3 regions of the Streptomyces sp. NPDC002888 genome follow, and region 2 is predicted to be linked to each of the others. Evidence: predicted binding sites of a transcription regulator. Region 2 holds the regulator's gene; each other region holds the start of a gene.
The links. Region 2 encodes HrcA, which represses chaperone genes, less so after heat shock. Its sites were predicted from a motif close to TTNGCACTCNGNNNNNCNGAGTGCNAA; they were not measured.

Region 1 (2,265 bases), on a different contig from region 2:
CGGCCTCCATGCGCTCCTGGTCCGTCACGAAGTACGGCGACAGGTAGCCCTTGTCGAAGGCCATTCCCTCGGTGAAGTCCAGCTCCAGACCGAAGGTGTTGGACTCCTCGACGGTGATGACACCGTCCTTGCCGACCTTGTCCATCGCCTCGGCGATGAGCTCGCCGACCTGCTGGTCCTGGGCGGACAGCGCGGCGACGGCGGCGATGTCGGACTTCTCGTCGATCGGGCGGGCCGAGGCGAGCAGGTCGTCGGAGACGGCCCTGACCGCGGCGTCGATGCCCTTCTTCAGCAGCGCCGGGGAGGCACCCGCGGCGACGTTCCTCAGGCCCTCGCGCACCAGCGCCTGGGCGAGCACGGTGGCGGTGGTGGTGCCGTCGCCCGCGATGTCGTTGGTCTTGGTCGCCACCTCCTTCACCAGCTGCGCACCGAGGTTCTCGTACGGGTCGTCGAGCTCGACCTCGCGGGCGATGGTGACGCCGTCGTTGGTGATGGTCGGGGCGCCGAACTTCTTGTCGATGACGACGTTGCGGCCCTTGGGGCCGATCGTCACCTTGACCGTGTCAGCAAGCTTGTTGACGCCGCGCTCGAGGGCGCGACGGGCGTCCTCGTCGAACTTCAGGATCTTCGCCATGGGAGCGTAGCCCTCTCGGAAAAGTGGAGACGAAACGAACTGCGCCCCGGGCGCCCGGCTGATTAATGGTCGCGGGGGCCAGGGGCGCAGCTCAAAGCAGAATGTGCTTCAGGGTGAATTACTTCTCGATGATCGCGAGCACGTCGCGAGCCGAGAGGACGAGGTACTCCTCGCCGTTGTACTTCACCTCGGTGCCGCCGTACTTGCTGTACAGCACGATGTCGCCGGTCTTCACGTCGAGCGGGAGACGCTCGCCGTTCTCGAAGCGGCCCGGGCCCACGGCCAGGACGACGCCCTCCTGGGGCTTCTCCTTGGCGGTGTCCGGAATGACCAGGCCAGAGGCCGTGGTCTGCTCGGCGTCCAGCGGCTGGACCACGATGCGGTCCTCGAGCGGCTTGATGGCAACCTTGGAGCTGGTGGTCGTCACGATCCGACCTCCCCCTTCGGAGATCTCACGGGGTTAACTGTCTGAGGTGGCGACCAGGTCGATCCGTCGTCGCGGGTGCCGGACCTGCCCGTCGCGTTGTTGGCACTCTCCAGGGGGGAGTGCCAGAGCTGAGACTATGACCGCGATTAGCACTCGGTCAAGCGGAGTGCCAATTGGCCGCGGCGCGGCGTGGTCGGTTCGGCCTGAACGGCCTCGTCCTCGGGCCGGGGAACCCTGGACAACGACCTCGCCCTCGGGCCGGGGAACCCTAGATGTAGTCCTCCAGCCGTCCCACCGTCAGGCCCCTCCCCTGGATCGCGCGGAGCAACCGTGTCGTTCGTTCCCTCAGGGGCAGGCCCGTCGCGTCGCCGGAGGCGACCGACACGATGTCGCCCGGGCGCAGCCGGCCCTCACCGTTGACGAACACGAGTTCACCGTTCTCCATCGACGCCCGCCACAGCACGACCGCCGCGAGGCCGCAGTCGGCGGCCGCGCGCAGGGTGGTGGTGTCGTACGTGCCGTAGGGCGGGCGGAGGAGGCGGGGGCGCAGGCCGAAGCGGGACCTGAGTTTGTCCTGCTGGCCGCAGATCTCGGCGCGTTGGCCGGCGTAGGGCAGGCCGCGCAGGGAGGGGTGGTCGAGGGTGTGGTTCTGGATGGTCGCGCCGACGGACCGCAGGCGCGCGAAGTGGCCGTATCCCGGACCGACGACACTGTCCGTGAGGAACATGCTCACCGGAAGCCGCAGTTCACGGACCATGTCGACGAACCGGGGGTCCCGTTCGGCGCCGTCGTCGTAGGTCAGGAAGACGACCTTGTCGCGGGTCGGGACATGGTCGACGACGCGCGGGAGGCCCTGCTCCCGGGGCAGCCCCCGGCCGGGGCCCGCGCTGCCGGTGAGGGGGTGCGCGGGTGACTTCGGGGGTGGGAGGAGCGGGGCCGCCAGGCCCCAGCGGCGGTACGGGCGCTCCCCTGCCGGGTCGTGCGGTCGTACCCGCTGAGCCGCCTTCTTCCCCAGCCGTTCGATCGGGTCGACGGACTGGGCACAGCCGGTGACCAGGACGGCGGCCGCCACCAGCACCCCCGCCATCTGCCGCCGCAGCCGCCGCCTCACAGGTAGTCCTCGAGCCGGGCCACCGCGTATCCCTTCTCGGTGACCTTGTTCAGGAAGCGGCGGACCATGTCGGGCATCGTGCCCTTCCAGTCG
Region 2 (2,265 bases):
TGGAGCAGACGATCGCGGTGTCGACCTGGATGTCCTTGGTCGTGCCGAACGCGGCCTCGTCGAGCTCGATCTCCAGCCGGATCATCGCGTCCTGGCCGCGCCGGGTGCGCGAGCGCGGACCGCGCTGGGACGCCGTACCGAAGAAGGCGTCCATGATGTCCGAGAAGTTCCCGAAGCCGCCGGCGCCGAAGCCGCCCGCGCCACCGCCGCCCGCCTGCGAGAGCGGGTCGCCGCCGAGGTCGTAGACCTGCTTCTTCTGCGGGTCCGACAACACCTCGTAGGCGGCGTTGATCTCCTTGAACCGCTCCTGGGTCTTCGGATCCGGATTGACGTCCGGGTGCAGCTCGCGAGCGAGCCGCCGGAAGGCCTTCTTGATCTCTTCCTGCGACGCGTCGCGGCGCACGCCGAGAACGGCGTAATAGTCCGTGGCCACTTACGACTCCGCCAGGATCTGTCCGACGTACCGTGCCACTGCGCGTACCGCTCCCATCGTTCCCGGGTAATCCATGCGGGTCGGTCCGACCACGCCGAGCTTGGCGACTGCCTCGCCGCCCGAACCGTAGCCGACCGACACCACAGAAGTGGAGTTGAGTCCCTCGTAGGCGTTCTCGTGACCGATGCGTACGGTCATGCCCGAATCTCCCGCCTCGCCCAGGAGTTTGAGGAGAACGACCTGCTCCTCAAGGGCCTCCAGGACGGGCCGGATGGTGAGGGGAAAGTCATGTCCGAAGCGGGTGAGATTGGCGGTACCGCCGATCATCAGCCGCTCCTCGTTCTCCTCGACGAGTGTCTCCAGCAGCGTGGAGAGCACGGTCGAGACCGTACCGCGGTCCTCGACGTCGAACCCCTCCGGCAGGTCCTCGACCAGCCGCGGCACGTCCGCGAAGCGGCGCCCCGCGACCCGGCTGTTCAGCCGCGCCCGCAGGTCCGCCAGGGACGCCTCGCCGAAGGGCGCCGGGCAGTCCACCATCCGCTGCTCGACCCGGCCGGTGTCCGTGATCAGCACGAGCATCACGCGCGCGGGGGCGAGTGAGAGCAGCTCCACGTGCCGCACGGTCGAGCGGGTCAGTGACGGGTACTGCACGACGGCCACCTGCCGCGTCAGCTGCGCGAGCAGCCGCACGGTGCGGGCCACGACGTCGTCGAGGTCGACGGCGCCCTCGAGGAAGTTCTGGATGGCGCGCCGCTCGGGCGCGCTCATCGGCTTCACGCCGGCCAGCTTGTCGACGAACAGCCGGTAGCCCTTGTCGGTGGGGATGCGCCCGGCACTGGTGTGCGGCTGGGCGATGAACCCCTCGTCCTCCAGGGCCGCCATGTCGTTGCGGACCGTCGCCGGGGAGACGCCGAGGTTGTGCCGTTCGGTGAGCGCCTTGGAGCCCACCGGCTCCTCGGTGCCCACGTAGTCCTGGACGATGGCGCGCAGTACCTGAAGCCTGCGTTCACTCAGCATCCGCGCGCACCTCCGAACTCGTCCCCTTGACATCCACCTGGCACTCTGCGCGTGCGAGTGCCAGCGTTCCCCGGCCCAGTGTACGGCCGGGGGGTACACCCGGGGCAAGGCTGGTCCCCGGTACCGCACGCCGGACCCTCCTCCCCGCTAGCGTCGCCGTATGACCGTGACTTGGGAAGAGCTGGGATGGGAGCGGGTGGCGGCCGGGGTGGGGCGGTGCCGACTGCCCGTGTGGGACTGCACGGCGGGGCTGGTCGTCGGGCCGGGCGCGGTCCTGGTGATCGACGCGGGGTCGAGTCTGGCAGAGGGGGCGCGGCTGCGGTACGCGGCCCAGGAGCTGGCCGGCCGACGTGTGACTCATCTCGCTCTCACCCATCCCCACTTCGACCACGTCTTCGGGGCCGCGGCGTTCGCGGGCGCGGAGGTCTTCGGCGCGGTGGGCATCGACACGGCGCTCGCGCACGGGCGTGACGAGCTGCGCCTGGACGCCGTGCGCAACGGGCTGGACCCGTCGGCGGCGGACGAGGCGGTGGAGACACTCGTCCGCCCCCACCACCACGTCTCCGGCGAGTGGACCCTCAACCTCGGCGACGGCCGCCAGGCGCTGCTGGCGAACGTGGGCCCCGGCCACACCGCCCACGACCTCGCGGTCCTCGTCCCCGGCGACCCGGAGGTCGTCTTCTGCGGCGACCTCGTCGAGGAGTCCGGCGATCCCCAGGCCGGGCCCGACGCCGTACCGACCCACTGGTCGGCCGCCCTCGACCGGCTTCTGGACCTCGGCGGCGAGGACGCGCTGTACGTGCCGGGTCACGGAG
Region 3 (2,265 bases), on a different contig from region 2:
TCACGGCGTTGGCGCCGGTCGCCTCGTCACCCTCGAGGTCCAGCTTCTCGAAGACGGAGGACGCCTGGATGAGCGCCACGCCACCGCCGGCGACGATGCCCTCTTCGACGGCCGCCTTGGCGTTGCGGACGGCGTCCTCGATGCGGTGCTTGCGCTCCTTGAGCTCGACCTCGGTGGCGGCACCGGCCTTGATGACCGCGACACCGCCGGCGAGCTTCGCCAGGCGCTCCTGCAGCTTCTCGCGGTCGTAGTCGGAGTCGCTGTTCTCGATCTCGGCGCGGATCTGGCTGACGCGGCCGTTGACCTGGTCGGAGGAGCCGGCACCGTCGACGATGGTGGTCTCGTCCTTGGTGATGACCACCTTGCGGGCCTTGCCCAGCAGGTCGAGGGTGGCGTTCTCCAGCTTGAGGCCGACCTCCTCGGAGATGACCTCGCCGCCCGTGAGGATGGCGATGTCGCCGAGCATGGCCTTGCGGCGGTCGCCGAAGCCCGGGGCCTTGACGGCGACGGACTTGAAGGTGCCGCGGATCTTGTTGACGACCAGGGTCGACAGGGCCTCGCCCTCGACGTCCTCGGCGATGATCAGCAGCGGCTTGCCCGACTGCATGACCTTCTCCAGGAGCGGGAGCAGGTCCTTGACGTTCGCGATCTTGGAGTTCGCGATCAGGATGTACGGGTCGTCGAGGACGGCCTCCATACGCTCCATGTCGGTGGCGAAGTACGCCGAGATGTAGCCCTTGTCGAAGCGCATACCCTCGGTGAGCTCCAGCTCCAGACCGAAGGTCTGGGACTCCTCGACGGTGATGACGCCTTCCTTGCCGACCTTGTCCATGGCCTCGGCGATGAGCTCGCCGATCTGGGTGTCGGCGGCGGAGATGGAGGCCGTGGAGGCGATCTGCTCCTTGGTCTCGACATCCTTGGCCTGCTCGAGCAGGGCACCGGAGACGGCCTCGACGGCCTTCTCGATACCGCGCTTGAGGGCCATCGGGTTGGCGCCGGCGGCTACGTTGCGCAGGCCCTCGCGGACGAGCGCCTGAGCGAGGACGGTCGCGGTGGTCGTACCGTCACCGGCGACGTCGTCCGTCTTCTTGGCGACTTCCTTGACCAGCTCGGCGCCGATCTTCTCGTACGGGTCCTCGAGCTCGATCTCCTTGGCGATGGACACACCATCGTTGGTGATCGTGGGGGCGCCCCACTTCTTCTCGAGGACGACGTTGCGGCCCTTGGGGCCGAGCGTCACCTTCACGGCGTCCGCGAGCTGGTTCATGCCGCGCTCGAGGCCGCGCCGCGCCTCCTCGTCGAACGCGATGATCTTGGCCATGTGAAGTGGTCCCTCCAGGACTGGGGGTGATTCCTTCGGACCGCGCCCGCGCCCGCGACGGACGGCTCGCCTGCCTGGTGGTTCCTTGCCCCATCCGGCCTGCGGGCCTCACCGACCCGGTCCTTCGTTGTCACTCTCACCTTCAGAGTGCTAACGCAATGATTAGCACTCGCCCCTGTCGAGTGCAAGCGCCTCCACCCGATCCGCAGGTGAACGGCCGAGGGTCGGGGCGCCCGGCGACGTCCGGGCAGACCGAAGGGCTCGTACCCCGGGAGGTACGAGCCCTTCGAAGATGCACAGAAGAACGTCGCTGCGTCGGCGCGTGCTTCAGCCGGCCGCGAGTCGGACCATGTCCGCCTGCGGCCCCTTCTGGCCCTGCGAGATCTCGAAATCGACCCGCTGACCCTCTTCCAGGGTGCGGTATCCGTCCATCTGGATCGCGCTGTAGTGGACGAAAACATCCGCACCACCGTCGACCGCGATGAAGCCGTACCCCTTCTCCGCGTTGAACCACTTGACGGTGCCCTGAGCCATGCCTAACTCCCCTATTACTGGCCCTTGCACAGATCCACACTTCGCGGATCCGGGTCAGACCTCACCCCCCGCCTTGGTTGGGGGCGTGCGCCGGAACGCGTCGACCGCGGCTGAATGTATCTGTCCAACTGCCGTCTGCAACAGGTCAATCGGACGAGAATTCCGGGCATGGCCGGTCGGGGATTTGCCGAGAATTCACCAGAACTCAGGGCAAGTCGGGCCCCACAAAAGGAGCAAATGACGCAAAAGAACCACACACTTTGGCTACTTCTCATCGCATGTGGAGCCAGAACTGATATGCGCCCGGCACGCGGAAATCGGCGCCTTCCCCAACTGTACCGCGCTCAACCACACAGAATTGCCCCCTCCGCTTCTCTCACGGAGGGGGCAATTCGATGAACTCACGGTAA

Region 1: the regulator HrcA is predicted to act here: its motif matches at 1,208-1,234, upstream of groES (co-chaperone GroES).
Region 3: the regulator HrcA is predicted to act here: its motif matches at 1,449-1,475, upstream of groL (chaperonin GroEL).

Annotation. Positions count from the first base shown of each region.
Region 1 covers NZ_JBIAPU010000003.1:432,977-435,241, forward strand. The annotation lists gene groL (chaperonin GroEL) at 1-634, opposite strand, end outside; gene groES (co-chaperone GroES) at 753-1,061, opposite strand; gene ACFYWX_RS07385 (polysaccharide deacetylase family protein) at 1,330-2,148, opposite strand; gene ACFYWX_RS07390 (polysaccharide deacetylase family protein) at 2,169-2,265, opposite strand, start outside.
Region 2 covers NZ_JBIAPU010000004.1:266,906-269,170, reverse strand. The annotation lists gene dnaJ (molecular chaperone DnaJ) at 1-433, opposite strand, end outside; gene hrcA (heat-inducible transcriptional repressor HrcA) at 434-1,450, opposite strand; gene ACFYWX_RS08825 (MBL fold metallo-hydrolase) at 1,611-2,265, shown strand, end outside.
Region 3 covers NZ_JBIAPU010000006.1:184,614-186,878, reverse strand. The annotation lists gene groL (chaperonin GroEL) at 1-1,321, opposite strand, end outside; gene ACFYWX_RS12400 (cold-shock protein) at 1,649-1,855, opposite strand.